One region of the Streptomyces sp. NPDC093097 genome, then DNA from elsewhere that is predicted to be linked to it. Evidence: riboswitches for the same ligand, from Rfam matches in the RefSeq annotation. Region 1 holds a riboswitch; each other region holds the start of a gene.
The links. A riboswitch is a leader RNA that binds a small molecule or an ion and turns the genes downstream of it on or off. The one in region 1 is predicted to bind thiamine pyrophosphate.
Positions count from the first base shown of each region.

Region 1 (9,980 bases):
CCGTCGCCCCGCACGGCCCGGTCGACTGGTCGGCCCCCGAGGCGCTGGAGCGGGCCGCGGACGAGCTGGTCGCCGGCGCCGAGGCTGCCGTGCCGGGCCTGCGCGAGCGGGTGCTGTGGCGGGAGGTGCTGCCGCCGGCCGAGGGCGCGCTGGTGCCGGGCCCGGCCCTGGCGGGCCAGGAGGGGCGCTTCCTGCGGCCCGGCAACCGCACCCGCATACCCGGGCTCTACGCCGTCGGCGGCTGGTCCCACCCCGGCGGCGGGCCGGCGCACGCGGGGATGTCCGGGGCGCTCGTCGCGGGCCTGATCGTGAACGGCGACGACTGGCACGGCTCGGAGTGAGACCGCGCCCCTGACATCGCGGAGCCATGGCCTAACTCGGGCCGCCGCGGCGGCAGTCGGGCTCCGGCGGCGGCCGCCCCGCCGCTCAGTAGTGGTACCGCTGCTCGTCGTACCCCGGCTGCTGGGGCGGGTAGGGCGGCTGCTCCCCGGGGTGCTCGGAGTGCCCGGTGTCGCGCTGCTGCGGCACCCAGACGCCACCGGGCGGGGTCTCGGGCGGGTAGCCCTGGCCGTAGTGCTGCGCCGGCTGCTGCCCGCCGTAGCCGTCGTAGTGCCCGGCCTGATAGGGCGCCCGGCCGAACGGGTCGGGCTCCTCGTAGGGGTCGTAGTGCGCGGCGTACTGCTGGGCGCCGATGTACGGGTCGGAGTAGGGCGCGTGGCCGCCCTGGTAGGCGCCGTCGTCGTAGGCCGGGTAGGGGTCGGCGTAGCCGTCCTGTCCGGGGGTCGGGGCGTGACTGCCGCCGTAGCCATGGGCGTTGCCGTCCGCGGCGGCGTTGCCGAAGACGTCGTAGGAGGCGGCGGCGGTCGGGGCGTCGGGGCGGGCGTCGGAGCTGTAGACGCCGTAGGTCCCGGTCTCGTCCGGCAGCGGCTGGGGGGCGTAGAGGGTGGGGGCGTCCGCGTGGGCGTAGGCGAAGTCCTGGGGGGCGGCGGGCATTTCACCGGGGACGGCCGGGTCCGGCAGCGGCGGGTAGGGGGCCTGGTGCGCGGCGCCGTGCGTGTCGTGGCCGGCCGGCTCGGGATCCGGGCCGGTGCCGGCGGCGGCCGGGGCGGTCTCCTCCGTCAGCTCGGAGACCTGGAGGCTCGGCCCGGCGGCGGGGGCGCGGGAGGAGCGGGCGCGGCGCCGGCGGTTCGGCTTGGGCCGCCCGCCGATCGTCCAGCCCTCCTCGTAGCCGCGGCGGACCGACAGCGTCACATAGGTCTGCCCGACGGCGAAGGCGATGGCCCCCAGCCCGATCACGACGACCGACGGGATGAGCACGCCGACCACCACGCAGAGGAAGCCGCCCAGCGCCAACAGCCGCCATTTCAGCGGGGCCTTGTGCTGGAACAGCGCCTCGCCGAGCAGCCAGAGACCGACCAGGGCGAACGCGATGTAGAGAATCGTCCAGCCCATGTGCGCCCCGCTTCCGCCGGATTCCGGCCACCGTACTCAGGGCCGCTGGTGCAGCCCGAGGTTCTCGTAGATTTCCAGGGTCGCCGTGGAGTGGTTCAGGGTGATGAAGTGCAACCCGGGAACGTCCTCGGCCATCAAGCGCGCACACAGATCCGTTGCGTACTCGATGCCAATGGAGCGTACCGCCGCCGGGTCGTCCTTGACGGCGAGGATGCGCGTCGCGAGCTCGGGCGGGAACGCGGCGTTGCTGAGCTGCGCGAACCGCTCGATCTGACGCACGTTGGTGACCGGCATGACCTCCGGAATGATCGGCGTCGTGCAGCCGGCCGCGCGGACCCGGTCGCGCAGCCGGAAGTAGTCCTCCGGGTAGAAGAACATCTGCGTGATCGCGAAGTCGGCGCCGGCGCGGCACTTGTCGACGAAGTGCTGGACGTCGGTGTCCCAGTCGGTCGAGCGCGGGTGCATCTCGGGGAAGGCGGCCACGCCGACGCAGAAGTCGCCGGACTCCTTGATCAGCCGGACCAGCTCGGCGGCGTGGCTGACGCCGTCGGGGTGCTTGACCCACTCGCCCATGGGGTCACCCGGCGGGTCGCCGCGCAGCGCGAGCATGTTGCGGATCCCGGCGTCGGCGTACTGGCCGATGATGTTGCGCAGCTCGGCGGTGGAGTGGTTGACCGCGGTCAGGTGGGCGACCGGGGTGAGGGTGGTGTCGGTGGCGATGCGCTCGGTGGCGCGGACGGTGCCGTCGCGGGAGGTGCCCCCGGCGCCGTACGTCACCGACACGAAGGTCGGGGCGACGGCCTCGATGCGGCGGATGGCGTTCCACAGCGTCCGCTCGCCCTTCTCCGTCTTCGGGGCGGCGAACTCGAACGAATAGGACCGCTTGCCGGAAGCAAGCAGGTCGCGCACGGTTCGCGCGCGATCAGTCCTGGTGGAAGCTGTTCCTAGGGCCATACGGGCAGGTTAACCACACCGCGGACGGACACCAACCGGCACCGGCGTATTGGCTGGTTGGCGCCGCTGCTGTCCACAACGTGGACATCCTGCCGCCATCCGGCGGACTCCCGCCGGGCGCCGGCGGCCCCGCTCAGCCGTCCCAGGAGCGGATCCGCTCGGCCAGCTCGGCGGCGGCCGCGCCCGGGTCGTCGGCCTCGGTGAGCGCGCGGACCACCACCACCCGGCGGGCGCCGGCCGCCAGCACCTCGTCGACGTTGCCGGCGTCGATCCCGCCGATCGCGAACCAGGGGCGCTCGGGGTTGCGCGCGGCGGCGTACCGGACCAGGTCCAGTCCGGGGGCGGGCCGGCCCGGCTTGGTGGGGGTCGGCCAACAGGGGCCGGTGCAGAAGTAGTCCACCCCGGGCTCGGTGAGCGCGGCGTCGACCTCGGCCTCGGCGTGGGTGGAGCGGCCGATCAGCGGCCCGTCGCCCAGGAGAGCGCGGGCGGCCGGGACCGGGAGGTCGCCCTGGCCGAGGTGGAGCACGTCGGCGCCCGCGGCGTGGGCGACGTCCGCGCGGTCGTTGACCGCCAGCAGCTTGCCGTGCCGCCGGCAGGCGTCCGCGAAGACCTCCAGGTGGCGCAGCTCCTCGCCGGCCTCCATGCCCTTGTCGCGCAGCTGGACGATGTCCACGCCCGAGGCCAGCACCGCGTCCAGGAACTGCGGGAGGTCGCCCTGGCGGGTGCGCGCGTCGGTGCACAGGTAGAGCCGGGCGTCGGACAGGGCCCCTCGAACGGCGGTCATCGGGCGGCTTCCCCCTCGTCGGCGGCGTACGGACCGGCCGGAACCGGTCCGTACGCCGCGCGGTTGCGGTTACGGATGCGTGGTGCGGTTGCTGCGGGACGCGGGTGCGTCAGACGGCCAGCGCCTGGGCCCGGCGCTTGACCTCCGTACCGCGATTCTCGCGCAGGGCCTGCGCCGGGGTGCCGGGCAGGGTGTCATCCGCGGTGAAGAGCCACTCCAGCATCTCCTCGTCGGTGAAGCCGTCGTCCTTGAGGAGCGTCAGCGTGCCGGCGAGCCCCTTGACGACCTTGCCGTCCTGGATGAATTCGGCGGGCACCTGGAGCACGCGGTTCTCACCGCGGCGCACGGCGATCAGCTGGCCCTCCTTCACCAGCTGCCGCACGCGGGTCACCTCGACGCCGATCTCCTCAGCGATGTCGGGGAGGGTGAGCCAGGCGGGGACGAGTCCATCGATGTTTGCGTCAATCTCGGTCACAGGACAAGCCTGCCACCTCCCACTGACAGCCGGTAGCCGGGCCTCGCCGTCGGGGGGTGCGGGCACACCGCCGGGGGACGCCCGCGGCCCCGCCGGGCCGGCGGACCGCGCTACCGCACCGCCGACTTGAGCGGAACGGCCGCGTCCGCCGCCCGCTCCCGGTCGAGCAGCGCACCGCGCTCGATGAGCCGGCGCCCCTGGGCCAGGTCCCGCGGCCGCCCCACCGCCAGCAGCGCGACCAGCCGGCCGGCGGGCCGTCCGCCGGCGGCCCCGGCCGGCTCCGCGGCGCCCGGGCCCGCCTCGCTCCGCAGCCAGAGCACCGACCAGGCGGCGCCGGTCGGATCGCCGCGCCACACCAGCTCATCGGCGTCCACATGGTGGCCGGCGTACTGCACGAACCGCCCGAACTGCTCGGACCAGAAGTACGGCACCGGGTCGTAGACCACGCCCTCCGCCGGGCCGCGGGTGATGTTCTCGGCCACCGTGCGGGGGCCCTGGAGGGCGTTGTCCCAGTGGTGGACCAGGAGCCGGGTGTCGTACCGGGTGGACGGGAAGGAGGCGCAGTCGCCGACCGCGTAGACGTCGGGGACGGAGGTGTGCAGCCGCTCGTCGGCGAGGACCGAGCCGTCCTCGGGCGAGAGGGCGACGCCGGAACCGGCCAGCCAGCCGGTGGCGGGCCGGGCGCCGATCCCGACGACGACCGCGTCGGCGGGCAGGACGGTGCCGTCGGCGAGGGTCACCGCGCCGGGGGCGACGGAGGCGACCCGGGCACCGGTGCGCAGGTCGGCGCCAGCGTCGGCGTACCAGCCGGTCATGTACGCGGCGACCTCGGCGGGCAGCGCGCCGGCCAGGGGGTGCTCGGCGGCCTCGACGACGGTGACCTCGCAGCCGGCCTCGCGGGCGGCGGTGGCGAACTCCGCGCCGATCCAGCCCGCCCCCACCACCACGATCCGGTGCTGGGCGGCGAGCACCGGGCGCAGCCGTTCGGCGTCGTCCAGGGTGCGCAGCAGGTGCACGCCGGGCAGGTCGGCGCTGCCGGGCAGGACGACCGGTTCGGCGCCGGTGGCGATCACCGCGTAGTCGTAGGCGACCGGGCCCCCGGCCGTCTCCACCACGTGGTCGGCCGGGCGCAGTGCGGTGACCGGGCGGCTGAGGTGGAGGTCGATGCCGAGGCCGGCGAAGTCGACGTCGAACGCGGAGCCCTCGGCCTTGCCGAGCAGCACGGCCTTGGACAGCGGCGGGCGGTCGTAGGGCTGGTGGGGCTCGTCGCCGAGGAGCGTGATCGCGCCGCGCCAGCCTTGTTCGCGCAGGGCGACGGCGGTCTGCACACCCGCCATCCCCGCGCCGGCGATCACCACGCGCGGCGTGCGGTCAGGGGCCTGGGGAGACTTGCTCTGCTCGCTCACCCGCCCACTCTAGGACGGCGGAGGAGGCGGCCCGCAGCAGCGCGCAACGAGATCTCTGGCACAGCGTCACCTCCCGGGACGCCGGGGCCCGCTCCGGCGGCGCTCCCTTACCGCGCCTCGCGGCCCCGTACTAGGGTGGCGGCTGCACGCACTCGCGGGAGCCCGGACGGACCGGGCTGAGAGGGAGGCTGGCCGGCCTCCGACCGTACGAACCTGATCCGGGTCATGCCGGCGAAGGGAGGGGCTGGACGCCCATGCATCCATCCACCACACCATCGAACCCGCCGCGGCCGGCCGGCCGGCACCCCGATGTGCTGGTCATCGGGGGCGGCATCGTCGGGCTGGTCACCGCCTGGCGGGCGGCCGGCCGGGGACTGCGGGTCGCGGTGGCCGACCCCGCGCCCGGCGGCGGCGCGGCCCTGGTCGCCGGCGGCATGCTGGCCGCGGTCACCGAACTGCACTACGGCGAGGAGAGGCTGCTGGGGCTCAACCTGGCCTCGGCGCAGCGCTATCCGCGCTTCACCGAGGAGCTCCAGGAGGCGAGCGGGCAGCGGATCGGCTACCGGCGCTGCGGCACCCTGGCCGTCGCCCTGGACGCCGACGACCGCGCCCACCTACGGGAGTTGCACGCCCTCCAGGTCCGGTCGGGCCTGGACTCGCAGTGGCTGACCGGGCGCGAATGCCGCCGGCTGGAGCCGATGCTCGCCCCCGGGGTGCGCGGCGGCCTCCGGGTGGACGGCGACCACCAGGTCGATCCGCGCCGGCTGGCGAGCGCCCTGCTGGCCGCCTGCGAGCGGGCCGGGGTGGTCTTCCACCGGTCGTCGGCGGAGCGGCTGACGACCGGTGGCGGGCGCGCCACGGGCGCCGAACTCGCCGACGGGACGCGGTTGGCGGCCGGCCAGGTCGTACTGGCCGGGGGCAGTCGCAGCGGCCGGCTGGCGGGCGTCCCGGAGGCGGTGCGGCCGCCGGTGCGGCCCGTCAAGGGACAGGTGCTGCGGCTGCGGCTGCCGGACGCCCTCCCGGGGGGAGGGGCGTTCCTCTCCCGCACCGTACGGGCCGTGGTCCGGGGCAATCCCGTCTACCTGGTACCGCGGGAGAGCGGTGAACTGGTCCTGGGCGCCACCAGTGAGGAGCTGGGCTGGGACACCACGATCACCGCGGGCGGCGTCTACGAACTGCTGCGGGACGCCCACGAGTTGGTCCCCGGCCTCACCGAGCTGCCCCTGGTCGAGAGCCGCGCCGGGCTGCGCCCCGGCTCCCCCGACAACGCGCCGCTGCTCGGGCCGACCGAGCTGCCCGGCCTCCACCTGGCCACCGGCCACTTCCGCAACGGCGTCCTGCTGACGCCGGTCACCGGTGACGTGATGGCCGAGGTGCTGGCCACCGGGACCGTCCCGGAAGAGGCCCGCCCCTTCTCCCCCGCGCGCTTCTCCCCCGCTTCCCAGGGGGCCCCGCGCACCCGCGCCCCAGAGGAGCTGCCCGTATGAGCGCCCCCATTACCCCCGCTCCGTCCGACGCCCCCGAGGGCCCCGCGGTGTCCGTCTCCGTCAACGGGGAGGCCCGCCGGATTCCGGGCGGGCTGACGCTCGACCGGCTGGTCGCCACGCTGTCCCAGGCACCGGCCGGGGTGGCCGCCGCGGTCAACGAGGCCGTGGTGCCGCGCTCCCAGTGGCCCGGCACCGTGCTCGGCGACGGCGACCGCGTCGAAGTGCTCACCGCCGTCCAGGGAGGCTGATCGCGGCCATGACCGACACCGCAGTCGACCCGGGGACCGCCGCCGCGGCGCCCGCCCCGGACACCGACCCCCTCACCCTCGCCGGCACCTCCTTCCGGTCCCGGCTGATCATGGGCACCGGCGGCGCGCCCAGCCTCGACGTCCTGGAGCGCGCGCTGCTGGCCTCCGGTACGGAGCTGACGACCGTCGCCATGCGGCGGCTGGACCCGACCGTGCAGGGCTCGGTGCTCTCCGTCCTGACGCGCCACGGGATCCGGGTGCTGCCGAACACCGCCGGCTGCTTCACCGCGGGCGAGGCGGTGCTCACCGCCCGGCTCGCCCGGGAGGCGCTCGGCACCGACTGGATCAAGCTGGAGGTGGTCGCCGACGAGCGGACCCTGCTGCCCGATCCCGTAGAGCTGCTGGACGCCGCCGAGACCCTGGTGGACGACGGTTTCACCGTGCTCCCGTACACCAGTGACGACCCCGTGCTGGCCCGGAAGCTGGAGGACGCCGGGTGCGCGGCGATCATGCCGCTGGGCTCGCCGATCGGCTCCGGTCTGGGCATCCGCAATCCGCACAACTTCCAGCTGATCACCGAGCGCGCGGGCGTCCCGGTGATCCTGGACGCGGGCGCGGGCACCGCTTCGGACGCCGCCCTCGCCATGGAGCTGGGCTGCGCCGCGGTGATGCTGGCGTCGGCGGTGACCCGGGCGCAGGAGCCGGAGCTGATGGCCACGGCGATGCGGCACGCGGTGGCGGCGGGCCGGCTGGCCCACCGCGCCGGCCGGATCCCGCGCCGCCACTTCGCGCTGGCGTCCTCGCCCACCGACGGCGTGCCGGAGCTGGACCCGGAGCGGCCGGCCTTCTGACGGCGGGTGCGGGACGGGGCGGGCGGCGCGCTCAGGCCGGGCCGGCGGCCGCCCCGGCCCGTTCCGCGAACTCCGGCGGGGCCGCGGTGATCACCTCGTCGAGCAGGTCCCGGGAGGCCAGCAGGGCCTCGATGGAGTCGGTGAGGCGGGCGCGCTCCCGGTGGAGCTCGCCGACCAGCTGCGGGCAGGTCGGCACCAGCCGGCCGGCGTCGTCGCGCAGGCAGGGCAGCACCTGCGCGATGGTCGCGGTGTTCAGCCCGGAGGTCAGCAGCGTGCGGATGCGGCGCACCTGGGCGAGGTCGGCCTCCTCGTAGACGCGGTAGCCGGCGGCCGTCCGCGCGGGGCTGAGCAGCCCCTGCTCCTCGTAGTAGCGCAGCAGCCGCTCGGTGGTGCCGGTCCGTCGGGCCAGCTCGCCGATCAGCAGCGTCGTCATCGCGTTCCCCCTCTGGTGCGGTACGGTCGCGCGGCCCCTCAGGGGCTGCGACCACGGCCGGGGCCGGATTATTCCGCGCCCGGCCGCGGTCCGCCGGGCCGGGCGTGTCACGGTTCCGCTGCGGTCCGCCGGGGAGGGCGACCGGGGCGGCGGGGCGTGTCGGTGCGGGCTCGTAGACTCGTCTGTCGTGGATACGACGTTGCAGGACCCTCTCGTGGGCCGGCTGCTCGACGGCCGCTATCGCGTCGAGGGGCGCATCGCCGCCGGGGGCATGGCCACCGTCTACCGGGCCGTGGACACCCGGCTGGACCGCGTGCTGGCGCTGAAGGTGATGCACCCGGGCCTGGCCGTGGACGAGGCGTTCGTGGACCGTTTCATCCGGGAGGCCAAGTCCGTCGCCCGGCTCTCGCATCCGAACGTGGTCGGCGTCTTCGACCAGGGCACCGACGGCACCTATGTCTATCTGGCCATGGAGTACGTCGCCGGCTGCACCCTGCGCGACGTGCTGCGCGAGCGCGGCGCCCTCCAGCCGCGGGCCGCGCTCGACATCCTGGAGCCGATCCTGGCGGCGCTGGGGGCCGCGCACCGCGCCGGTCTGGTGCACCGCGACATGAAGCCGGAGAACGTCCTGATCGGCGACGACGGCAGGGTCAAGGTCGCCGACTTCGGCCTGGTCCGCGCGGTGGACACGCACACCACCGCCTCCACCGGCTCGGTCCTGGGCACGGTCTCCTACCTCGCCCCCGAGCAGATGGAGCACGGCACCGCCGACGCCCGCGTCGACGTCTACGCCTGCGCCGTCGTGCTCTACGAGATGCTCACCGGCAGCAAGCCGCACACCGGCGGCACCGCGGCGCAGATCCTCTACAGCCATCTGCACGACGACGTCACCCCGCCCTCCGAGCTGGTGCCGGGCCTGGCGCCGGAGCTGGACGAGCTGGTCGCGTCGGCCACCGCCCGCTCCCCGGAGCAGCGCCCGCGGGACGCGGTGGCGCTGCTCGCCCGGGTCCGGTCGGTCCGCGCGGGGTTGACCGACGCCCAGCTGGACCTCGTCCCGCCGCGGGCCGAGGAGGCGTCCGCGGCCGACGGCGAGCCGACCGATGTGCTCCCGCGCCCGGCGGGGGTGCAGCTCGCGCTGCCCGTGGCGGGCGAGGCGGAGCTGCACCGCACCAGCAGGCTGGAGGTCCCGCCGGCGGACGCCGCACCCGAGGACGGCCGGACCACCCGGCTGCGCCCGGCGCCCGCCGCGGCGCCGGCGGCCGGCGGGCGGCTCCGGCGGCGGCGGATCGCCACGGTCGTGGCGGCGGTGCTGCTGCTCCTGGGCGTCGGCACCGGCGTCTGGTACATCAACTCCGGCCAGTTCACCAGCGTCCCGGCGGTGCTGGACATGCCGCAGGCCAAGGCCGAGCAGACGCTGCGCGACGAGGGCCTGCGGGTCAAGGTGGCGCGCGACTTCAGCCCCAACGTCGCGCGGGGCCGGGTGATGGCGACGGACCCGGCGACCGGCAAGCGGATCCGCGGCAACGGCACAGTCACCCTGGTCGTCTCCCGCGGCCCGGAGAAGGTCACCCTCCCCGATCTCGCCGGCACCCCGCTCGCGGACGCCCGGCGCAAGCTGCGCGACCTGGGCCTGGTGCCGGGCACCGAGACCCGGCAGTTCAGCGACGAGGTCGCCAAGGGCTCGGTGATCGCGACGGACCCGGCGGCGGGCAGCACCCGGCGGCCGGACACCGCGGTGGCGCTCACCGTCAGCCGGGGCGCGCCGGTGGACGTGCCGAACGTGGTCGGCGCGGAGCGCGGGGAGGCCGCGGCGACCCTGAAGGGGGCCGGCTTCCGGGTGCGCTTCGCCGACCAGCCGGTCTTCGCCCCGCAGGACAAGGGCACCGTGGC
Region 1 is NZ_JBIVOW010000010.1:287,443-297,422, forward strand. It holds gene ACIQE0_RS19775 (phytoene desaturase family protein) at 1-341, shown strand, start outside; gene ACIQE0_RS19780 (hypothetical protein) at 427-1,452, opposite strand; gene metF (methylenetetrahydrofolate reductase [NAD(P)H]) at 1,489-2,406, opposite strand; gene thiE (thiamine phosphate synthase) at 2,540-3,190, opposite strand; gene ACIQE0_RS19795 (Rv2175c family DNA-binding protein) at 3,300-3,665, opposite strand; gene ACIQE0_RS19800 (FAD-dependent oxidoreductase) at 3,776-5,071, opposite strand; TPP riboswitch at 5,216-5,328, shown strand; gene thiO (glycine oxidase ThiO) at 5,326-6,558, shown strand; gene thiS (sulfur carrier protein ThiS) at 6,555-6,806, shown strand; gene ACIQE0_RS19815 (thiazole synthase) at 6,815-7,657, shown strand; gene ACIQE0_RS19820 (MerR family transcriptional regulator) at 7,689-8,090, opposite strand; gene pknB (Stk1 family PASTA domain-containing Ser/Thr kinase) at 8,278-9,980, shown strand, end outside.

Region 2 (9,980 bases), on a different contig from region 1:
ACGGGCCGTGGCCCAATTCGCCGACGGGCTGGCCGGCGGTGACCTGCTGGCCCTTGTGGGCAGTGGCGTGGACCGGTTCGTACGTGGTGCGTAAGGGCGGATGGCCGGATTCGGACAGCTCGATGGTGAGGACGCCGCGGCCGGCGACGGTGCCGGCGAACGTGATCTGTCCGGGCGCGGCGGCCTTGACGACGGCGCCGTCGGGTGCCGCCAGGTCAACTCCTCTGTGTCCAGCCGCCCAGGGTGTCAGGGGTGGTTCCCAGCCGCGCAGCACCATGGGCGGCGCACCGCTGGCGCCGTCGACCGGCCAGGAACGGTCCGTCGTCGGACCCGTCGGTCGAGCGGTCGGATCGGCCTCCGCCAGTGAGGCCACCGCACCAGTTATCGGGGGCGCCGCACCGGCCGCGCCTGGCGTGCCGGCCACCCCTGCCGTCGACGCAACGCACAGAGAGCACAGCAGGGGCAGAGCGCGCTGGGCGAGTGGTCGGCGCGAGCGCTGTCTACCGTCTCGGGGGGTTCGGGGTCTGGACCGTTCCTGCCCGCGCGCCGGCCGGCTCGGGACAGGTGGCTGGGATCGATCTTGAGTCGAGGTGGGCGCCGAATCTGAAGCCGCTCCGGGAGGCGGAGCGGACCTGGGCGTCAGAGCCCGCGCCGGAGCTGAAGCGCGATCCGGCGTCGGGGCGGAGGGGCGGGGCAGTGCCGCCCCGGTGCGGGGTGGAGGTTCCGCAGGCGCGGCCTCCTCGGGTGTGTCCGTTGCCGTCGGCGTCTCTGCTGCGGACGGTCCGTGGTGGCCCGAAGGGGGTGTGTGGTGGTCCGGGGGCTGTAGGTGGCCGGGGTCCTGGCGGTTGGGGCGGTGGCGAAGGGTGCCGTGTGCCGTGCGTTGCCTTCGTGCGAGGTGGCGCTTTCGTGTCGGGCCGGGGCGTTGTGCAGGCGTCACGGTGCGTTGTGGGGTCGGTGGGCGCGGGGTGTGGGGGCGCCGCTTGGCGGGGCCGGTGAGTCGTCGCATGCCTTGACGATGGCGGAGGCGCGGCCGGCGCGCGGATCTTGGTCAAAAGCTGTGGACGACGGGCCGCTTGTGGATAACGGCGTCACCCTGCACGGGTGCGAAATGGTGCGTGTCGCCCGGCGCATCGCCCGTCCCGTACACTTCTGATGGCGATCCGGGTCACCGGGTCGACTTCGCACGCCCCGCCGCCAGTGCAGCAGTCCCATTCGGGCAGCACGTCGGCCGCGCTCCTCGGTCCTCGGAAGGTTCCCTCCGGTTCCTCCCCAGGCAGGCGCGTCGGGGCGTCAGGCACTGCGATCAACCGGTCGTGGTGGAACCGAGAAAACAAGGAGTACGGCCATGGCCGTCGTCACGATGCGGGAGCTGCTGGAGAGCGGCGTCCACTTCGGTCACCAGACCCGCCGTTGGAACCCGAAGATGAAGCGTTTCATCTTCACCGAGCGCAACGGCATCTACATCATCGACCTGCTCCAGTCGCTGTCGTACATCGACCGCGCCTACGAGTTCGTCAAGGAGACCGTCGCGCACGGCGGCTCGGTCATGTTCGTCGGCACGAAGAAGCAGGCCCAGGAGGCCATTGCCGAGCAGGCGACCCGCGTGGGCATGCCCTACGTGAACCAGCGCTGGCTCGGCGGCATGCTGACCAACTTCTCCACCGTCTACAAGCGTCTGCAGCGCCTCAAGGAGCTCGAGCAGATCGACTTCGAGGACGTGGCCGCCTCCGGCCTCACCAAGAAGGAGCTCCTGGTCCTCTCCCGCGAGAAGGCCAAGCTGGAGAAGACCCTCGGTGGTATCCGCGAGATGCAGAAGGTGCCCAGCGCCGTCTGGATCGTGGACACCAAGAAGGAGCACATCGCCGTCGGCGAGGCGCGGAAGCTCAACATCCCGGTTGTCGCGATCCTCGACACCAACTGCGACCCGGACGAGGTCGACTACAAGATCCCGGGTAACGACGACGCGATCCGCTCCGTCACCCTGCTCACCCGTGTGATCGCCGACGCCGTCGCCGAGGGCCTCATCGCCCGCTCCGGCGCCGCGACCGGCGACCAGAAGCCGGGCGAGAAGGCCGGCGAGCCGCTGGCCGAGTGGGAGCGCGACCTGCTCGAAGGCGACAAGAAGGCTGACGAGGAGGCCCCCAAGGCCGAGGCGCCGGCCGCCGAGGCTCCGGCCGCCGAGGCTGAGAAGCCGGCCGAGCAGGGCTGACCTCAGAACCGGTCGGTGACGGCGGGGGAGGGCGCTGGCAGCGCCACCCCCGCCGTCCACCCGTAGATCTTTCGACTTTCGCGATTCCGAGAAGAGATTCACAGACCATGGCGAACTACACCGCCGCTGACGTCAAGAAGCTCCGCGAGCTCACCGGCGCCGGCATGATGGACTGCAAGAAGGCCCTGGAAGAGGCCGAGGGCAACGTCGACAAGGCCGTCGAGGTCCTGCGCGTCAAGGGTCAGAAGGGCGTCGCCAAGCGCGAGGGCCGCTCCGCCGAGAACGGCGCTGTGGTCTCCCTGATCGCCGACGACAACGCCTCCGGCCTGATCCTCGAGCTGAAGTGCGAGACGGACTTCGTCGCCAAGGGCGAGAAGTTCCAGGCCGTCGCCAACGCCCTCGCCGCGCACGTCGCCAAGACCAACCCGGCCGACATCGAGGCCCTGCTCGCCTCCGAGATCGAGGCCGGCAAGACCGTCCAGGCGTACGTCGACGAGGCCAACGCCAACCTCGGCGAGAAGATCGTCCTGGACCGCTTCGCGCAGTTCTCCGACGGCTACGTGACGGCGTACATGCACCGCACCATGCCTGACCTGCCGCCGCAGATCGGTGTCCTCGTCGAGCTCGACAAGGAGAACACCGAGGTCGCCAAGGGCATCGCGCAGCACATCGCCGCGTTCGCCCCGAAGTACCTCTCCAAGGAGGACGTCCCGGCCGAGGTCGTCGAGGCCGAGCGTCGCGTCGCCGAGGAGACCACCCGCGCCGAGGGCAAGCCCGAGGCTGCGCTGCCGAAGATCGTCGAGGGTCGCCTCAACGGCTTCTTCAAGGACGCGACGCTGCTCGGCCAGCCGTACGCGCTCGACAACAAGAAGTCCGTGGAGAAGGTCCTCCAGGAGGCCGGTGTCACCCTGAAGCGCTTCTCGCGCATCAAGGTCGGCATCTGAGCCTGCCGCGAAGGCAGCGAATGACCTACGGCCCCGCTAGGGTCGTACGCAGTCGGCCGCTCATCGGTCGGCCGCAGATGTGACGAGGAGGCCATTGCCGGACAGGGATCTGACCCAGACCCACGGCAATGGCCTTCTTCGTATGTGCACGAGGAGAGCTCAATGAATCACGGTGCCGACGGCGCAGACACACACAAAGCCGGCAAGGGCGGAAGGCGACGCTTCCTGCTGAAGCTGTCGGGTGAGGCGTTCGCCGGCGGCGGCGGACTCGGTGTCGACCCCGATGTCGTGCACGCCATTGCCCGCGAGATCGGCGCGGTGGTCCGTGACGGCTACGAGATCGCCATCGTGATCGGCGGCGGCAACTTCTTCCGCGGCGCCGAACTCCAGCAGCGCGGCATGGACCGGGCCCGCTCCGACTACATGGGCATGCTCGGCACCGTCATGAACTGCCTGGCCCTCCAGGACTTCCTGGAGAAGGAGGGCATCGACTCCCGCGTCCAGACCGCCATCACCATGGGCCAGGTCGCGGAGCCGTACATCCCGCTCCGCGCGGTGCGCCACCTGGAGAAGGGCCGGGTCGTCATCTTCGGCGCCGGTATGGGCATGCCGTACTTCTCCACCGACACCACCGCCGCCCAGCGTGCCCTGGAGATCGACGCCGAGGCCATGCTGATGGGCAAGAACGGCGTGGACGGGGTCTACGACTCCGACCCGAAGCAGAACCCGGACGCGGTCAAGTTCGACGCCCTCGAATACGGCGAGGTCATCACCCGGGATCTGAAGGTCGCCGACGCCACCGCCATCACGCTGTGCCGGGACAACAAGCTCCCGATCCTCGTGTTCGAACTGCTCGCCGAGGGGAACATCGCGCGTGCGGTGAAGGGTGAGAAGATCGGCACGCTCGTCAGCGATCAGAACACCCGGGCCTGACGGCCTCAACTGCCGTGATTCCGTACGGGCGTCGGCCCGTAGGGGCGGCAACCCCCGGTCGTGGGAAGACCTCGGTACGGGGATGGACAACCGCCTGCCGGTCGGACACCGTGCAGGAGAAGACGCGCGGCAGGGGCGAGGCTCTGCTTCTTACCGAAAAGACCAGGAGCAAGTGGTGATCGAAGAGATCCTCCTCGAGGCCGAGGAGAAGATGGAGAAGGCCGTCGTGGTCGCCAAGGAGGACTTCGCCGCGATCCGCACCGGGCGTGCGCACCCGGCGATGTTCAACAAGATCGTGGCGGACTACTACGGTGCCATGACGCCCATCAACCAGCTGGCGTCGTTCTCGGTGCCGGAACCGCGGATGGCCGTGGTGACCCCGTTCGACAAGAGCGCGCTGCGCAACATCGAGCAGGCGATCCGCGACTCGGACCTCGGCGTCAACCCGAGCAACGACGGCAACATCATCCGTGTGACGTTCCCGGAGCTCACCGAGGAGCGCCGTCGCGAGTTCATCAAGGTCGCCAAGAACAAGGCCGAGGACTCCAAGATCTCGATCCGCAGCGTGCGGCGCAAGGCCAAGGAGTCGCTCGACAAGCTCGTCAAGGACAAGGAGTCCGGCGAGGACGAGGTCCGCCGGGCCGAGAAGGAGCTCGACGACATCACCGCGAAGTACGTCGCGCAGGTGGACGAGCTCCTCAAGCACAAGGAATCCGAGCTCCTAGAGGTCTGATGAACGAGTCATCCTGGGGGACCCCGCCCGCCGCCGGCCGGTGGGGACCGCCCGATCACGGATCGGCCGCCTCGCTGCGCGGGGCGGCGCCCCCCGTCCCGGCGGGTCCCGTCCACGACACGGTCGGCGCGGCGCAGACTCGGCCGATGCCCATCGTGCCCGCGCCGGGCGGACACCAGGACGACCATCGGGACTTCCGGGATGACCAGGCAAACCTGGACGACCGGGGGGCTGCTCGCCTGAGCGGCCCCCTGTTCCGCGACGACAGGCCGCAGGAGCCCATGCCCACCTCGCTCCCCGGGTCCGACAGCGACCCAGTGAAACCGCAGAAGAAGAGCGCGGGGCGCAACCTGCGCGCCGCCATAGGGGTCGGCGTCGGACTCGGCGCGGTCATCCTCGCCTCGCTCTTCGTCTACAAGCCGGTGTTCATCGGCGTCATAGCGCTCGCCGTCGTCGTAGGCCTGTGGGAACTGACCTCGCGGCTGGCGGAGCGCAAGGACATCCGGGTGCCGCTGGTGCCGCTCGCGGTCGGCGGCACCGCCATGGTGATCGCCGGATACGTGCGCGGCGCCGAGGGGGCGTGGGTGGCGATGGCGCTCACCGCGCTCGCCGTCCTGGTCTGGCGGATGACGGAGGCGCCCCAGAACTACCTCCGGGACGTCACCGCCGGAGTCTTCGCGACGTTCTACGTCCCGTTCCTGGCGACGTTCGTGGCCCTGATGCTGGCGGCCGCGGACGACGGGCCGCAGCGGGTGCTGACATTCCTGCTGCTGACGGTCGTCAGCGACACCGGCGCCTACGCGGTCGGCTGGCGCTTCGGGAAGAAGAAGCTCGCGCCGCGGATCAGCCCGGGCAAGACCCGCGAGGGACTCGTCGGCGCGGTGCTCTTCGCGATGGTGGCGGGCGCGCTGTGCATGGAGTTCCTGATCAAGGGGGGCGCCTGGTGGGAGGGGTTGCTGCTCGGCCTGGCGGTCGCGGTCAGTGCCACCCTCGGCGACCTCGGCGAATCCATGATCAAGCGGGACCTCGGCATCAAGGACATGGGCACCCTGCTGCCCGGCCACGGCGGCATCATGGACCGGCTGGACTCCCTGCTGCCGACCGCCCCGGTGGTCTGGCTGCTGTTCGTGATCTTCGTGGGATCCGGCTGAGCGCCGCCGGTTACCCTTGAGGGCGCGCTGCTCGTTCGCGGCGCGCCCTTTCCGTCTCCGCGACCGCGGGGGCGATCCGTGAGGTCCCCTGGTTCCGGCCCCGTCCGGCCCCTGGCTCCGCGTCGGCGGAAGCCGCCCGGCCTCGTCGCACAGAGGAGTTTGCACCCATGGCACGCCCGGCCCCGGGAGAACTGACGTTTGTCGCCCCCCGCGGCGCCAAGAAGCCCCCTCGGCACCTCGCCGACCTCGACCCGGCCGAGCGCCGCGAGGCGGTGGCCGCGATCGGCGAGAAGCCGTTCCGCGCCAAGCAGCTGTCGCAGCACTACTTCGCCCGCTACGCGCACGACCCGGCGCAGTGGACCGACATCCCCGCGGCGGCGCGCGAGAAGCTGGCCGCCGAGCTGCTCCCTGACCTGATGTCGGTGGTGCGGCACATCTCGTGCGACGACGACACCACCCGCAAGACCCTGTGGCGGCTGCACGACGGCACCCTCGTCGAGTCGGTGCTGATGCGCTACCCGGACCGGGTCACCATGTGCATCTCCTCGCAGGCCGGCTGCGGGATGAACTGCCCGTTCTGCGCCACCGGCCAGGCCGGTCTGGACCGCAACCTCTCCACCGCCGAGATCGTGCACCAGATCGTCGACGGGATGCGGGCGCTGCGCGACGGCGAGGTGCCCGGGGGCCCGGCGCGACTGTCCAACATCGTCTTCATGGGCATGGGCGAGCCGCTCGCCAACTACAAGCGGGTGGTCGGCGCCATCCGGCGGCTGACCGATCCCGAGCCGGACGGGCTGGGCCTCTCCCAGCGCGGGATCACCGTCTCCACCGTCGGGCTGGTCCCGGCGATCCTGCGGTTCGCCGACGAGGGCTTCAAGTGCCGGCTCGCGGTGTCGCTGCACGCGCCGGACGACGAACTGCGAGACACCCTCGTACCGGTGAACACCCGCTGGAAGGTCCGCGAAGTGCTGGACGCGGCCTGGGAGTACGCCGAGAAGTCCGGCCGCCGGGTCTCGATCGAGTACGCCCTGATCCGCGACATCAACGACCAGGCGTGGCGCGGTGATCTGCTGGGACGCCTGCTCAAGGGCAAGCGGGTCCATGTCAACCTCATTCCGCTGAATCCGACGCCGGGTTCGAAGTGGACGGCCTCGCGGCCCGAGGACGAGCGGGCGTTCGTACGGGCCATCGAGGCACACGGTGTGCCCGTGACCGTCCGGGACACCCGCGGCCAGGAGATCGACGGCGCCTGCGGTCAGCTCGCGGCCTCCGAGCGCTGAGCGCCCGCTGGTACGGTGGCGTGGAATAAACGCACATTCATTCCGACAGGGGAGCGCCACAGCGCTGAGAGTGCGGTCACGTCGTAGCCCTACGGCGCCCGCAGACCCTTGAACCTCGCCCGGGTCATTCCGGGTAGGAAGTTCGGTCGTCACTCATGCTGTTGCGCCCCGCCCATCGCCCGTTGCCGAACGTCACCGACGCAGTGCGCAGCGGACATCGGGCGGGGCCGCGTCTCTTCCTGGCCAGCCAGGAGGAAATCAGTGAGCACCACCAGCAGGATCACCGCGGCAGCGCTCGCTGCCGCGGCCGGCATCACCGCACTCGCCGGGTGCGGCAGCTCGGGCAGCGGCGGCAGCGCGGACGCCAAGACCGTCACGCTCGTCAGCCATGACTCGTTCAACGCCTCCAAAACCGTTCTGGCCGCCTTCGAGAAGGAGACCGGCTACAAGGTCAAGGTGCTCAGGGGCGGGGACGCCGGCAAGGCCGTCAACCAGGCGATCCTGTCCAAGGACAACCCGCAGGGCGACGTCTTCTTCGGCATAGACAACACCCTGCTCTCGCGCGGCCTGAACGCCGGCATCTTCACCCCCTACAAGGCCCAGGGACTGGACGACGTCCCGGCCGACCTCCAACTCGACAAGGACGCCCACCGCGTCACACCCCTCGACTACGGCGACATCTGCGTCAACTACGACCGCGCCTACTTCACCGAGCACCAGCTCGCGCCGCCGCAGACCTTCGACGACCTGCTCAAGCCGCAGTACAAGAACCTGCTGGTCACCGAGAACTCCGCCACCTCCTCTCCGGGGCTCGCCTTCCAGCTCGGCACCATCGCCGCCCACGGCGAGGCCGGCTGGCCGGACTACTGGAAGAAGCTCAAGGCCAACGGCGTCGAGGTCGTGGACAGTTGGGAGCAGGCGTACAACGAGCGCTTCTCGGGCTCCGCGGCCGGCAAGGGCAAGGGGGACAAGCCGCTGGTGGTCTCCTACGCCTCCAGTCCGCCCGCCGAGGTGATGGGCAAGAAGCCCGCGCCCAAGGAGGCCCCGACCGGTGTCGCGACCGGCACCTGCTTCCGGCAGATCGAATTCGGCGGTCTGCTCAAGGGCGCCAAGAACGAGAAGGGCGGCAAGGCACTGCTCGACTTCCTCCTGTCGAAGAAGTTCCAGGAGGACATGCCGCTGCAGATGTTCGTCAACCCGGCGCGCAAGGACGCCAAGGTGCCGGAACTGTTCACCCACTACGGCACCGCGATCGACAAGCCGGCGACGCTCGCACCGGCGACGATCACGCAGAACCGCGAACAGTGGATCAAGCAGTGGTCCTCGCTCGTTCTGAAGTAGCCCGCACCCGCCTCAGGAGGCCCGCGCGCGCAACGGCGGTGCGGCTCGGCCTGATGGCCGTGCCGCTCGCCTTCTTCGCGGCGTTCTTCGCCTATCCGGTCGTCGCGATCGTCGGGCGCGGGCTGAAGGACGGCGGGCAGTGGCAACTCGGGCGGTTCGGTGCGGTCCTCAGTGATCCGGACGTCCTCCACGTGCTGTGGTTCACCGTGTGGCAGGCCGCCGCCTCGACCGTGCTGACACTGCTCGTCGCGCTGCCCGGCGCGTATGTCTTCGCCCGCTTCGACTTCCCCGGAAAGCAGGTGCTGCGGGCGGTGGTGGCGGTGCCGTTCGTCCTGCCCACCGTCGTCGTCGGCTCGGCCTTCCTGGCCCTCGTGGGCCGGGGCGGACTGCTGGACGACCTGTGGGGCGTGCGGCTTGACACCTCGGTGTGGGCGATCCTGCTGGCGCACGTCTTCTTCAACTACGCCGTCGTCGTCCGCACCGTCGGTGGGCTCTGGGCCCAACTCGACCCGCGGCAGGAAGAGGCGGCCCGGGTCCTGGGAGCGGGGCGGTTCGCGGCCTGGCGGAGGGTGACACTGCCCGCGCTGGGACCTGCCGTGGCCGCCGCGGCGCTGATGGTGTTCCTCTTCACCTTCACCTCCTTCGGAGTCGTGCAGATCCTGGGCGGGCCCACGTTCTCCACGCTGGAGGTGGAGATCTACCGGCAGACCGCCGACTTCCTCGATCTGCCCACCGCCGCCGTACTGACCGTGATCCAGTTCGCTGCCGTACTGGGCCTGTTGGGACTGCACGCCTGGACCGTGCGGCGCCGCGAATCGACCCTGCGGCTCGTCGACGCCTCCCGGACCGCACGCCGACCGCACGGCCGTGGCCAATGGGCGCTGCTGTGGGGCACGCTCGCCGTCATCGTAGTGCTGCTCGTCCTGCCCCTGGCCGTGCTCGTCGAGCGGTCCTTCGCCGGGCCGCACGGCTTCGGCCTGGTCTTCTACGAGACGCTGCACTCCGCCGCGGCAGCCGACACCACCTTCGCCGTCGCCCCCCTCGACGCCCTCTGGAACTCCCTCGCCTACGGCGCCGCGGCCACCGCGATCGCCCTGCTGATCGGCGGACTGGCGGCGGCCGCCCTCACCCGGGCGCGGCCGGTGCCCGGCCCGTCGGGGCGCACACCGCTGATCACCCGGCTCCTGCGCGGCTTCGACGCGCTGCTGATGCTGCCTCTCGGCGTCTCCGCCGTGACCGTCGGCTTCGGTTTCCTGATCACCCTCGACAAGCCGCCGCTGGACCTGCGGGAGTCGTGGTGGCTGGTGCCGCTCGCGCAGGCCCTGGTGGGCGCGCCGTTCGTGGTCCGTACGATGCTGCCCGTCCTGCGGGCGGTCGACGGCCGGCTGC
Region 2 is NZ_JBIVOW010000009.1:98,091-108,070, reverse strand. It holds gene ACIQE0_RS17660 (peptidoglycan DD-metalloendopeptidase family protein) at 1-277, opposite strand, end outside; gene rpsB (30S ribosomal protein S2) at 1,346-2,209, shown strand; gene tsf (translation elongation factor Ts) at 2,317-3,153, shown strand; gene pyrH (UMP kinase) at 3,316-4,086, shown strand; gene frr (ribosome recycling factor) at 4,262-4,819, shown strand; gene ACIQE0_RS17635 (phosphatidate cytidylyltransferase) at 4,819-5,970, shown strand; gene rlmN (23S rRNA (adenine(2503)-C(2))-methyltransferase RlmN) at 6,138-7,250, shown strand; TPP riboswitch at 7,288-7,408, shown strand; gene ACIQE0_RS17625 (thiamine ABC transporter substrate binding subunit) at 7,512-8,591, shown strand; gene ACIQE0_RS17620 (ABC transporter permease) at 8,630-9,980, shown strand, end outside.
Region 2: linked by a shared signal. The riboswitch ahead of ACIQE0_RS17625 (thiamine ABC transporter substrate binding subunit) and the one ahead of thiO (glycine oxidase ThiO) in region 1 are both predicted to bind thiamine pyrophosphate.

Region 3 (9,980 bases), on a different contig from region 1:
CGCACCGCCCGGCCCCGGGCGGTCCGCCGAGACCACCAGGGCCGCCAGCAGGGTCGTCACCGGCACCGACGCGACCAGCCCGATGCTGCCCACGAGGGTGCGGACGATCTCCTCCGCGACCACCTCGCTACTGGCGACCGTGCCGACGCTGCTCTGCGCGATCGAGAACAGCAGGAGCAGCGGCAGTGCGGCGCCCGCGTAGGCCATGACCAGGGTGTTCACCACGGAGGCGATATGGTCGCGCCCGATCCGCATCGCCGCCCCGTACAGCTTGCGCCAACCCGCCGACGGATCCGCGTCCTTGAGCTCCCACACCGCGGCCGTCTGGGTCACCGTCACATCGTCGAGCACCCCCAGCGAACCGATGATGACGCTCGCCAGCAGCAGGCCGCGGATCTCGATGTCCGGGTACAGCCCGTGCACCAGGCCCGTGGTGTCGTCCGTGTTGCCGGTCAGCAGCGCCCAGTTGATGAACACCGAGCCCAGCAGCCCGATGAGGAGCAGCGAGACGAGGGTGCCGAGCACCGCCACGGACGTACGGGCCGTCAGCCCGTGGCTCAGGTAGAGCGCGATCAGCATGATCGCGCTGCCGCCGACCATCGCCACCACCAGCGGATCGGAGCCCTGGAGGATCGCCGGCAGGATGAAGACCGTCAGCAGGCCGAAGCTGGCCGCCAGCGCCACCAGCGCCAGCACCCCGCGCAGTCGCCCGATGATCACCACTGCGAAGGCAAAGATCCCGGCCAGCACCCACATCGGAACGGTGCGGTCGACGTCGGTCACCGCGTACTGGAGTTCCTTCGGCGCCTTGGGGGAGTAGGAGACGACCACGTCCTGACCGGTTGTGTAGTGGCGCAGGGCGTCCGGCGTCACCACTGTCTGGAAGGTCCGGCCGGTGTTCTCCCCCGTGGTCACCCTGACCGTCGCCTGTTCGCAGGGTTTGTCCCGGGCCGCGCCCCCGGCCCCCGGCCGGCCTCCGGGGGCGGCGGGCTGCTCGGCGTGCACCGCCGCGCAGTCCACCTCCTCGACCTTGGTGATCCGGGCGCTTTCCGTGGGCTGGTCGAAGCCCACACCGGACGGTTTGTGCGAGGGCGCGCCACCGGGCCAGAGGACGAGCAGACCGATCACGACGGCGGCCGCGAACGGGATCAGAACCGCGGCGATGACCTTGCGCAGATGCCGGGAGACCGGGGTGGCCGGCCCATGGCTGTGGGTGTGCGCAGGGGCGGCGGGGGCGTGCAGGGCTTCGGGAGGGCTCATCGCCCGATCATTGCAAGAACCCGTGGGGCCCCTGTTCACGCCGCCGCATCGGCCGCTACCGTGGTGCCACCTTTGCAATCGCGGGAGCTCGGAGCACCGGGCTGAGAGGGCGCTGACCTCCGTCCCCGCGGTGTTTCACGTGAAACACCGCTCGACGGAAGCCGCTGCGTCGACCGCCGAACCTGTTACCGGGTAATGCCGGCGTAGGGAGTTGGGTCTTTATGACTCTGCAGGATGCACGCACGCCCGAAAGCGCCTCGACCGACGGCGAGAAGCCGGGGATCGGCTGGCACAAGGGCTATGTCTCCGGATCGCGTCCGGACCTCCGGGTCCCGGTCCGGCGGGTGCACCTCACCAACGGCAAGGACGTGACGCTCTACGACACGTCAGGGCCGTACACCGACCCCCATATCGAAACCGATGTCCGCCGCGGTCTGGCGCCGCTGCGGGAGAACTGGATCATCGCCCGCGGCGACACCGAGGAGTACGCGGGCCGCCCGATGCGGCCCGAGGACGACGGGATCAAGCACACCTCACCGCGCGGGGGCCTGCGGAACCTCGACGCGGTCTTCCCGGGCCGGCCGCGTCAGCCGCGCCGCGGCCGGGACGGTGCCCCGGTCACCCAGCTCGCATACGCCCAACGCGGCGAGATCACCGCGGAGATGGAGTACGTCGCCGTCCGCGAGAACGTGAGCCCGGAGTTCGTGCGCGACGAGATCGCGGCCGGGCGCGCGGTGCTGCCGGCCAACATCAACCACCCGGAGATCGAGCCGATGATCATCGGCAAGAACTTCCTGGTGAAGGTGAACGCCAACATCGGCAATTCCGCGGTCACTTCGTCGATCGAGGAGGAGGTGGAGAAGATGACCTGGGCGACCCGCTGGGGCGCCGACACGGTCATGGACCTCTCCACCGGCCGCAACATCCACACCACCCGCGAGTGGGTGCTCCGCAACTCCCCCGTGCCCATCGGCACCGTCCCCCTCTACCAGGCCCTGGAGAAGGTCGACGGCAAGGCCGAGGAGCTGACCTGGGAGATCTACAAGGACACCATCATCGAGCAGGCCGAGCAGGGCGTCGACTACATGACGGTGCACGCCGGTGTGCTGCTCCGCTACGTCCCGCTCACCGCCAACCGCAAGACCGGCATCGTCTCCCGCGGCGGCTCGATCATGGCGGCCTGGTGCCTGGCGCACCATCAGGAGTCGTTCCTCTACACCCACTTCGAGGAACTCTGCGACATCCTCGCCGCCTACGACGTCACCTTCTCGCTCGGTGACGGCCTGCGCCCCGGCTCCATCGCGGACGCCAACGACGAGGCGCAGTTCGCCGAGTTGAGGACGCTCGGCGAGCTGAACACCGTCGCCAAGCGGCACGGCGTGCAGACCATGATCGAGGGCCCGGGCCACGTCCCGATGCACAAGATCAAGGAGAACATCGACCTCCAGCAGGAGATCTGCGAGGAGGCCCCGTTCTACACGCTCGGCCCGCTCACCACCGACATCGCGCCCGCCTACGACCACATCACCTCCGGTATCGGCGCCGCGATGATCGCCTGGTGGGGCACCGCGATGCTCTGCTACGTCACGCCCAAGGAGCACCTGGGCCTCCCGGACCGCGACGACGTCAAGACCGGCGTCATCACGTACAAGATCGCGGCCCACGCGGCGGACCTGGCCAAGGGCCACCCGGGCGCCCAGGAATGGGACGACGCGCTTTCCGACGCCCGCTTCGAGTTCCGCTGGGAGGACCAGTTCAACCTGGCCCTCGACCCGGACACCGCACGCGCCTTCCATGACGCGACGCTGCCCGCCGAGCCGGCCAAGACGGCCCACTTCTGCTCGATGTGCGGGCCGAAGTTCTGCTCGATGAAGATCAGCCGAAGCATCACCGAGCAGTTCGGCGGTGGTCAGGGCGCGAGCCCCGAGGAGATCCGGGCCGGAATGCTGGAGAAGTCCAGGGAGTTCGCGGCGGCCGGCAACCGCGTCTATCTGCCGTTGGCCGACTGAATCGGCGGACGTGAGGGCGGGGGCTCTCCCTGAGCCTCCGCCCTCACGTCACCGGCCTCGGGACCGGCCGGCCCCCGGCGCGGATCAGTCGGCCTCGCGGACGTCGGACCGGGCCGACGCCGAGAGCCGGCCGCTCAGCACGTCCAGGAACCGCAGCGCCGCGAACCGGCAGCGGCTGGTGGAGTGCCGGGCGGCGAAGTCGAGGAACGCGTGCCCGAGGTCCTCGGCGGAGCCCGGGTACCCCTGCCCCAGGCCCAGCACCTCGCCCGCCCCGGTGCCCCAGACCAGCGACGCCAGGGCCAGCAGGCGTCCCTGCCCCACGGCCGTCTGGACCCGGCGGGACCAGTCGTCCGGGTCCAGCCAGACCACCGCGTTGAAGCACGACCACGCGCTCAGCAGACTCCGTGCGAGGCGTTCCTCCTCCCGCACTCCGGAGGGCAGGCGGAAGGACGGGTCGCTGTGGTCCGGGTGCCACTTCAGCGGTACGAACCCACAGAGCCATTCGGCCTGTTCGAGGTGGAACAGCGCGAGTTGATGGACCGAGTCGACATTGGCTCCGAACGCCTCCAGCCGCGCCGTGAAGGGCTGCCGTTCGGCGCTGGAGGTCCGCTCCCCCAGGTCGGTGAGGGCCGCCGCCAACTCCAGGAAGCCGGCGCTGTCCTCGTCGGTGAACAGGGCGTCCAGCTCGGCCAGGGCGCCGAGCTGAGGAGCGAGTGACGGGGCGTAGGCCCGCGCCGTGCGCAGGCGCAGCACCGAGCTCCAGTGCCCGGGGGCGGCATGCGGCAGCTCGGCGAGCTCCCGGCGCGCGGTCTCCAGCAGGCGGCTCTGGAGCTCTCCGGGATGCAGCTCCCACACGGCCTGCCGGAGAAGGGCGTCCGCACGGGTGCAGACCAGCTCGCCGAGCTTGTGCTCGGGCACGGCCCGGAGCTTGAGATCGGCGGACTTCGCGGCCTTGGCGAACAGCCAGGCCGCCAGCTGGTCCTGCGCCTTGATGATCCGGAACTCGGCCGTGGGGCGCAGTTCCTTGCCACCCAGCAGGCTGTAGACGCGCTCGACGGCGTCCGCGTCGATGCTCCGCCCGGTGGTGGCCGCCTCCTCGTGAAGGACCTGTTGCTCCACGGCGTTGTGCATCCTGAACCAGGTGACGCTCTGCCCGTGCGTCCGCTCGAAGAGGTCGATCGTGGCGCGGCGTTCCTCGTACGCACGGCGCAGCGGCGGGGCCTGGTCGCCGGCGGGGGTGGGGCGAAGGAGGCGCGGACCCGGCAGGGCGAGCGGGGACTCCGCCTCGTGCAGGAGGTCGAAGCCGCAGAAGATCTCCCAGGCCTCCGGATTCCCGGTGTCGGCGTTGGCCCGCACGATGCCGCTCCACCGCCGGAGCTCCGGCCCGGCGGATTCGGCGAGCGCCGCGGACCAGGACCGCTCGCGCAGCATGGAGACGATGGTCAGCCAGCTCCGCACCACCATCCAGCTCGGGTTGTCCACGAGCGCCCGGTCCAGGCTCGCCTTCAGCTCCCTGAGATCGCGCAGCACCTCGCGGTGCTCGCCTTGCGCCTCCCGGGCCGAGGCCGTGACGGGGATGAAGAAGGAGCCGAACACCGCTTGGGCCTCGGCGCTGGACCAGGTGGAGGCCGCGAACCGGGCGACCCGCTTCAGCGCCGCGAGCCGCTCCTGGGCGGGGAGCGCGGTGCGGAGCTTCTTGTAGATGTTGGTCGCCTGGGAGGCGGCCCGCCAGCGGGTGTTCGGCTCGATGGTCTCCTCGTAGGCGTCGTCCTCGACCGTCAGGAGGAGGGCGAGCAGCGTACCGAGCACCTCTTCGGCGTCTTCGCGGTGGAGGATGCGGTCGAGGACGTCCTCGTGCGCGCGCCAGACCCGGGGCTGGTCGAACCGCTGCCCGTGCCGGCAGGCATCGATCAGATGCCCCGCCGTCTCCTGCGGATCGGTGCTCGTCCTGGCCTGGAGCAGGCTGAGCCGGTGCATCAGGTTCCGCAGCCCGCCGCTGGGCGCGGCCCTGATCCCCTCCTCCAGGCTGTCCAGCAGGGACCGGCCGCGCCGCGCTATCCGGCGGTGCTCCTCCTCGTCGTCGGTGAGTTCGGCGGTGCCCAGCCCCCAGCCCGCGAGGGCGAGGGTGCGGCTCGCCCGGCCGAGGGAGTAGTCCTGGATGACCGTGTCGGACACGTAGTCCAGCACCAGGCCGCGGAAGTTGACCACGTCGCCGGCCATGTCGAAACGGCGCGCGCACATGACGGTCAGGCGGTCGAGCGTGTTGATGTCCTCATGGCTGAGGAGCGGCTGCCGGACGATCTCTCCCCAGAGCTGGGTGAGCACCTGGGAGAGGCTGTCGTGGATGCCCGGTGTCTCGGGCGAGAACCGGGACAGGACGTTGATCTGCGCGATGCCCAGCCGCACTCCGGAGAGCGTCCCGCGGACGGACGGGTCGTCCAGGCGCCGGCGGATCGCGACGAGTTCGGCCTCGGCGTCCTTGAGGTCGACCGCGAGGATCGGCGCCTCGTCGGAGAGGGCGAGGAGGTTGGTCACCACGACCGAGCGGGTGCGGGGCCACTCCACCGCGGGCGGGCTCTCCGGCAGGTCGTCGAGCTCGTCGAGCGCCCGCTCCAGCGCGCGCACGACGTGGAAACCGCCCTCCTCCCTGCTGTCCGCACCGGCGAAGTCATGGACGTGGTCGAGCAGGCGGGCCGTGGCGTCGCCGACGATCTGGTCCGCCCGTGCCTCGGTGGGCTCCGGCTCCCCCAGCAGGAAGGCCGGAAGGTGGTGCTCCCAGAACCGGTCCTCGGGCGGCAGCTGGAGCCGCCGGTGGATCTCCTTGAACGCCTCCGCGGCGGCCGGGCTGACGGCCACCTTCGAGGTGTCCCCCGGCACGCTGTCGACGAGCACACCCGACTTGCGCAGCCAGGGGACGGCCCGTTGCAGGGGAGCCAGCGCCGTGGGCAGCGCGGTCACGGAGAGCGGCGGTGAGCCCAGCTGCGTCCAGGCGAGCAGGAAGGCGAGCGCGCCCGGGGCGGAGCCCTCCTCGAGCCGGCAGCCCGATTCGACGAGTGCCGGCCCGACCACGTAGTGGGCGGCGCGGCGGATCTCCTCGGCGAGCATGCCGTCGTGCGGTTCCGCGCCGCCGGCACTCAGCCGGAGGTCGAGGCCGGCCACGGCGTGCGTCAGCACCGTCGGGCGGAACGCGATGGACTCCTCACCGGACAGCCGCAGCGCCGCGGCGGGGTCGACGCCGGTGATGTCCCGTTCCTTCAGCAGGAGTTCCACCAGCTCGGCGGCCTGCTCCGGGCTGAGCGGAGGTACGTTCACCGCCGCCGCCGGCAGAAGCTGGCCGGCCCCGGTGAGCCCCTCCAGATCCCGGGCGGAGACGACCAGGACCATGGCGTCGCGGAAGATCGGGTAGGCCAGCAGCCGTTCCAGGTCGTCGTGGATCTGGCGACGCTCGGAGCGCGTCGTGCGGAAGGTGATGTACACGACCAGGGGCCGCCCGCCGACCCGTCGGGCCAGCTCCGCCACCGCCTGCTCCCGGGACGCCGCGAAGTCGGTGTCCACCGGGGTGCCGCCGCTGCGGTAGCGGTTCAGCCCCAGGGCGAACTGGAGGGCGCGCAGCGCCGGGACGGGGCTCTGGTAGCGGATGGGGTCGAGGTCGAGCCGCAGCACATAGGGGTTCTTGGGCATGGCCGCGCGTGAGCCGTCCGGCGCCCGCAGGAAGGCTTCGGTGAGGCATTTCTTGCCGACGCCCGGCTCACCGGTGATCGGCACCACGCTCCCCGGCCGGGACCGGACCTGGAGCCGGCCGAACTCCTTCGGCCGCGGGAGCACGGGGCGCAGCGGCGCGGGATAGTCCCACGGCCAGTTCAGCCCGGACGGAGCCGGCTCCTCGGCCGGCGGGGCGGCGTCGGCCGGGGCCGTGGCCTCCTCGGGACGGGCCGCGGCCCCGGAGGCCGTGCCGCCCGGTGCCGCGGGCTGCTCCGGTGCCGGGGACGCGGGGGAGGCGTCCGCCGAACTGCCGGGTATGTGCGCCGTGTTGGGGAGCCAGGGGTGGTCCGCCGCGGAGCCGTGCAGCGTGAGCGGTGTCGGTACCCGCTTCAGGTCCAGCGGCCCCAAACCCTCGTTGTACTCCTCCACCTGCTGCTTCACGGACTGGGCGAGATCGCTGAGGCTCAGGTGGCGACCGCCGCGCGGAGCGGGCCGCCGGGCGGCCTCGACGAACGCACCGGTGAAGAAGCTCGGCCCGTCCTCGGTGGGCGACTTCGCCTTCAACCCCTTGTCGGCCGCCACCAGCAGCGCGATGCGCCCGCCCGTCTCGCCGGGCGTGTGCAGGGTCGGACGCACATGGGAGACGGCCGCGCCCGCATGGCAGCAGTCCAGGATCACGACGATGTGATCGGCCTGGACCTGCGGGCTCTGGAGGATGTCGGCGACGTGGCTGAAGGCCATGCTGCCGTGGGGGTCCATGACGGACTCGGTCTTGCTGAGCGCGAGGTACAGCTCCTCGGAAGGAGGGATCGTGTAGCCGTGCCCCGAGAAGTAGACGAGCAGGAGATCCGAGCGCTCGGGCGGCCGCAGGGCGGCATTGCGCACGGCTCCCCGGATGGTGTCCGTGGTCAGCGGGCCGTTCCGGTCGCTGATGGTGTCGCAGTTACGGCTGGGCAGTCCCCACTCGTCCAGGAGGTCGAGCATGGCGTTGAGGCTGTGCTGCACCGAGGGCAGGTCATCGAGCCCGTCCTCTTTGAGGCGGTGATGATAGGTGGAACACCCGATGAGGACAGCTCGTGATCGCGCCGGGTCAAAGGGCGCGGGCTCACCCGTCGTGGCCAACTCGGTACTCGCTTCAGTGGTCGTCGGACTCCGTGCCCTCGTCCAGGAGTGACGACAGAGCCCGCAGGTCCTCCTCGGTCAGCTTCGCGGTCTTCACCGTCACCGTGCGGGTGCCGTTGGTCACGGTCCACACGCTCGGCCGGAAGCGCGCCTCCAGCCAGGCGGCGAACACGGAGAACGCCGTTTCGATCAACTCGCGGTTCTCGCCGGCGAAGACGACCGCGTCGTGCAGTGCGCCCATGTCCCCGGGGGCGCCGGGCTTCGCCAGCAGCTGGGGCTTCAGAGCGGCTCCGTGCGCATGCCGTTGGAGCGTCTCCAGGAGGGAGGTCAGATCTTCGTCGATGCCCTCGTCGCAGGTCAGGGTAAACCGCACCGAAACGCCCCCCAGGTATGAGATCTATGAGCAGTAGATCAGCATAGCGCTCTGCGTTGTCGCTGACTGCGGTTGTGCATCATCTCCCCGGCGCCTGTGGATCGTTGAGGGAAGGCGGCCGTGGTGATCCCGCATCGCTTTCAGGGGCGCTGCCATGGGACGTGAGGCCGCCCGCGGTGTCGGCCGGGGGAGCGGCCAGGGCCTCGCGGAGGAAGGGCAGCAGCCCGCGCTCCAGGAGGGCCTGCCGCCAGGCGTCGTGGGCGCTGTCCAGCGCGGCGGCCCGCTCCGTTGCCGCGCCGTCCCGGGACGCGCCGTTGCGCAGCGCGGTGACGACCATGCAGCCCATGGCGACCAGCGCACCGGCGGCGGCCAGCAGTGCGAAGATCCAGCCGACGCTGACCAGCGGCCGGGAGACGGCCGGATCCGGGTCGACGGCGCGCAGCACATAGCCCAGGACGAGGAAGAGGACGGCCGCGATCCCGGCGAGCACCGGAACGAGGACGGTGACCATCGCGGCAAGGCCGAAACCGGTCGCATCGGCGGCCGGATCGTCGTCCGCGGTGGCCGGTTCGCCGCCCTCGCTGTCCGCTGCCGGACCGCCCGCGCCGGGGGCGGACGCGCCGGGCGCCGGGGCGCGCGACTCGGCGCGCAGCCGTATGTAGCGCTGGTATTCGGCCGCCGCGCAGCCGGCGATGGCGCCGGTCGCGCTGAGCGCCATCGCGCGCAACTGGGCCGCGTCGAGGCGGTGTTCGGCGGCGGCCGGGGGGTCGTCCGGGCGGTAGGCGGCGGTGCGCAGCGTCTCATCAAGGAGCCGCTCGAATTCCGCGCGGTCCTCGTTCAGCAGGTGCGGAGCGCTGTTCATATGGGTCCCCCGATGCTCCGTAGCGCCGTACGGGCCGGCCGGGACCGGGCTCCGGGCGGGAAACGGAGGAGAGCCTGCTACGGGCAGCCCGATGGTAGAGCGCCCGTGGTGGGGGGTGTCAGGGAGTTTGCGGAATTTGCGCGCGGCCATGACCGGACTCCGGCCGACCGGTCCACCCGACGGAGCGGTGCCCGGCCGCCCGATGAACCGTCAGCCGGCCAGCGGCAGTTGGCAGACCAGCAGCTTTCCGGCCATCGTGATCCCGCCGTCCATGGCGATGGCCAGACCGTCCGCGTAGACGTGCGGACCGTCCACCGCGACCCCGTCGTCCTCGCCGTCCTCCCCGCCTACCTGGCCGAGCAGGTACGGGATGGGGCTGTGCCCGTGCACCAGGCGGTTGCCGCCGTAGGCGTCGAGCAGTTCCCGGACGGCCTGCGCGCCGGCGGTCTCGTCGCGGAAGGCGAACCGCTTGGTGAACTTGCGGAAGAGGTCCCAGACTTCGTCGGCGTCGCTGCGCGTCAGCACGTCGTGGACGGTGTCGTTGACCTCCTCGATGGAGGCGCCGTATTCGAGGTAGGCGGTGGTGTCGGAGTGCACGAGCAGGTGCCCGTCCTCCTCCATCACGGCGTCCAGCCGGGCCATCCACTGGAGG
Region 3 is NZ_JBIVOW010000004.1:347,287-357,266, reverse strand. It holds gene ACIQE0_RS09325 (YibE/F family protein) at 1-1,260, opposite strand, end outside; TPP riboswitch at 1,331-1,487, shown strand; gene thiC (phosphomethylpyrimidine synthase ThiC) at 1,482-3,269, shown strand; gene ACIQE0_RS09315 (caspase family protein) at 3,354-8,093, opposite strand; gene ACIQE0_RS09310 (hypothetical protein) at 8,107-8,466, opposite strand; gene ACIQE0_RS09305 (hypothetical protein) at 8,546-9,328, opposite strand; gene ACIQE0_RS09300 (metallophosphoesterase) at 9,539-9,980, opposite strand, start outside.
Region 3: linked by a shared signal. The riboswitch ahead of thiC (phosphomethylpyrimidine synthase ThiC) and the one ahead of thiO (glycine oxidase ThiO) in region 1 are both predicted to bind thiamine pyrophosphate.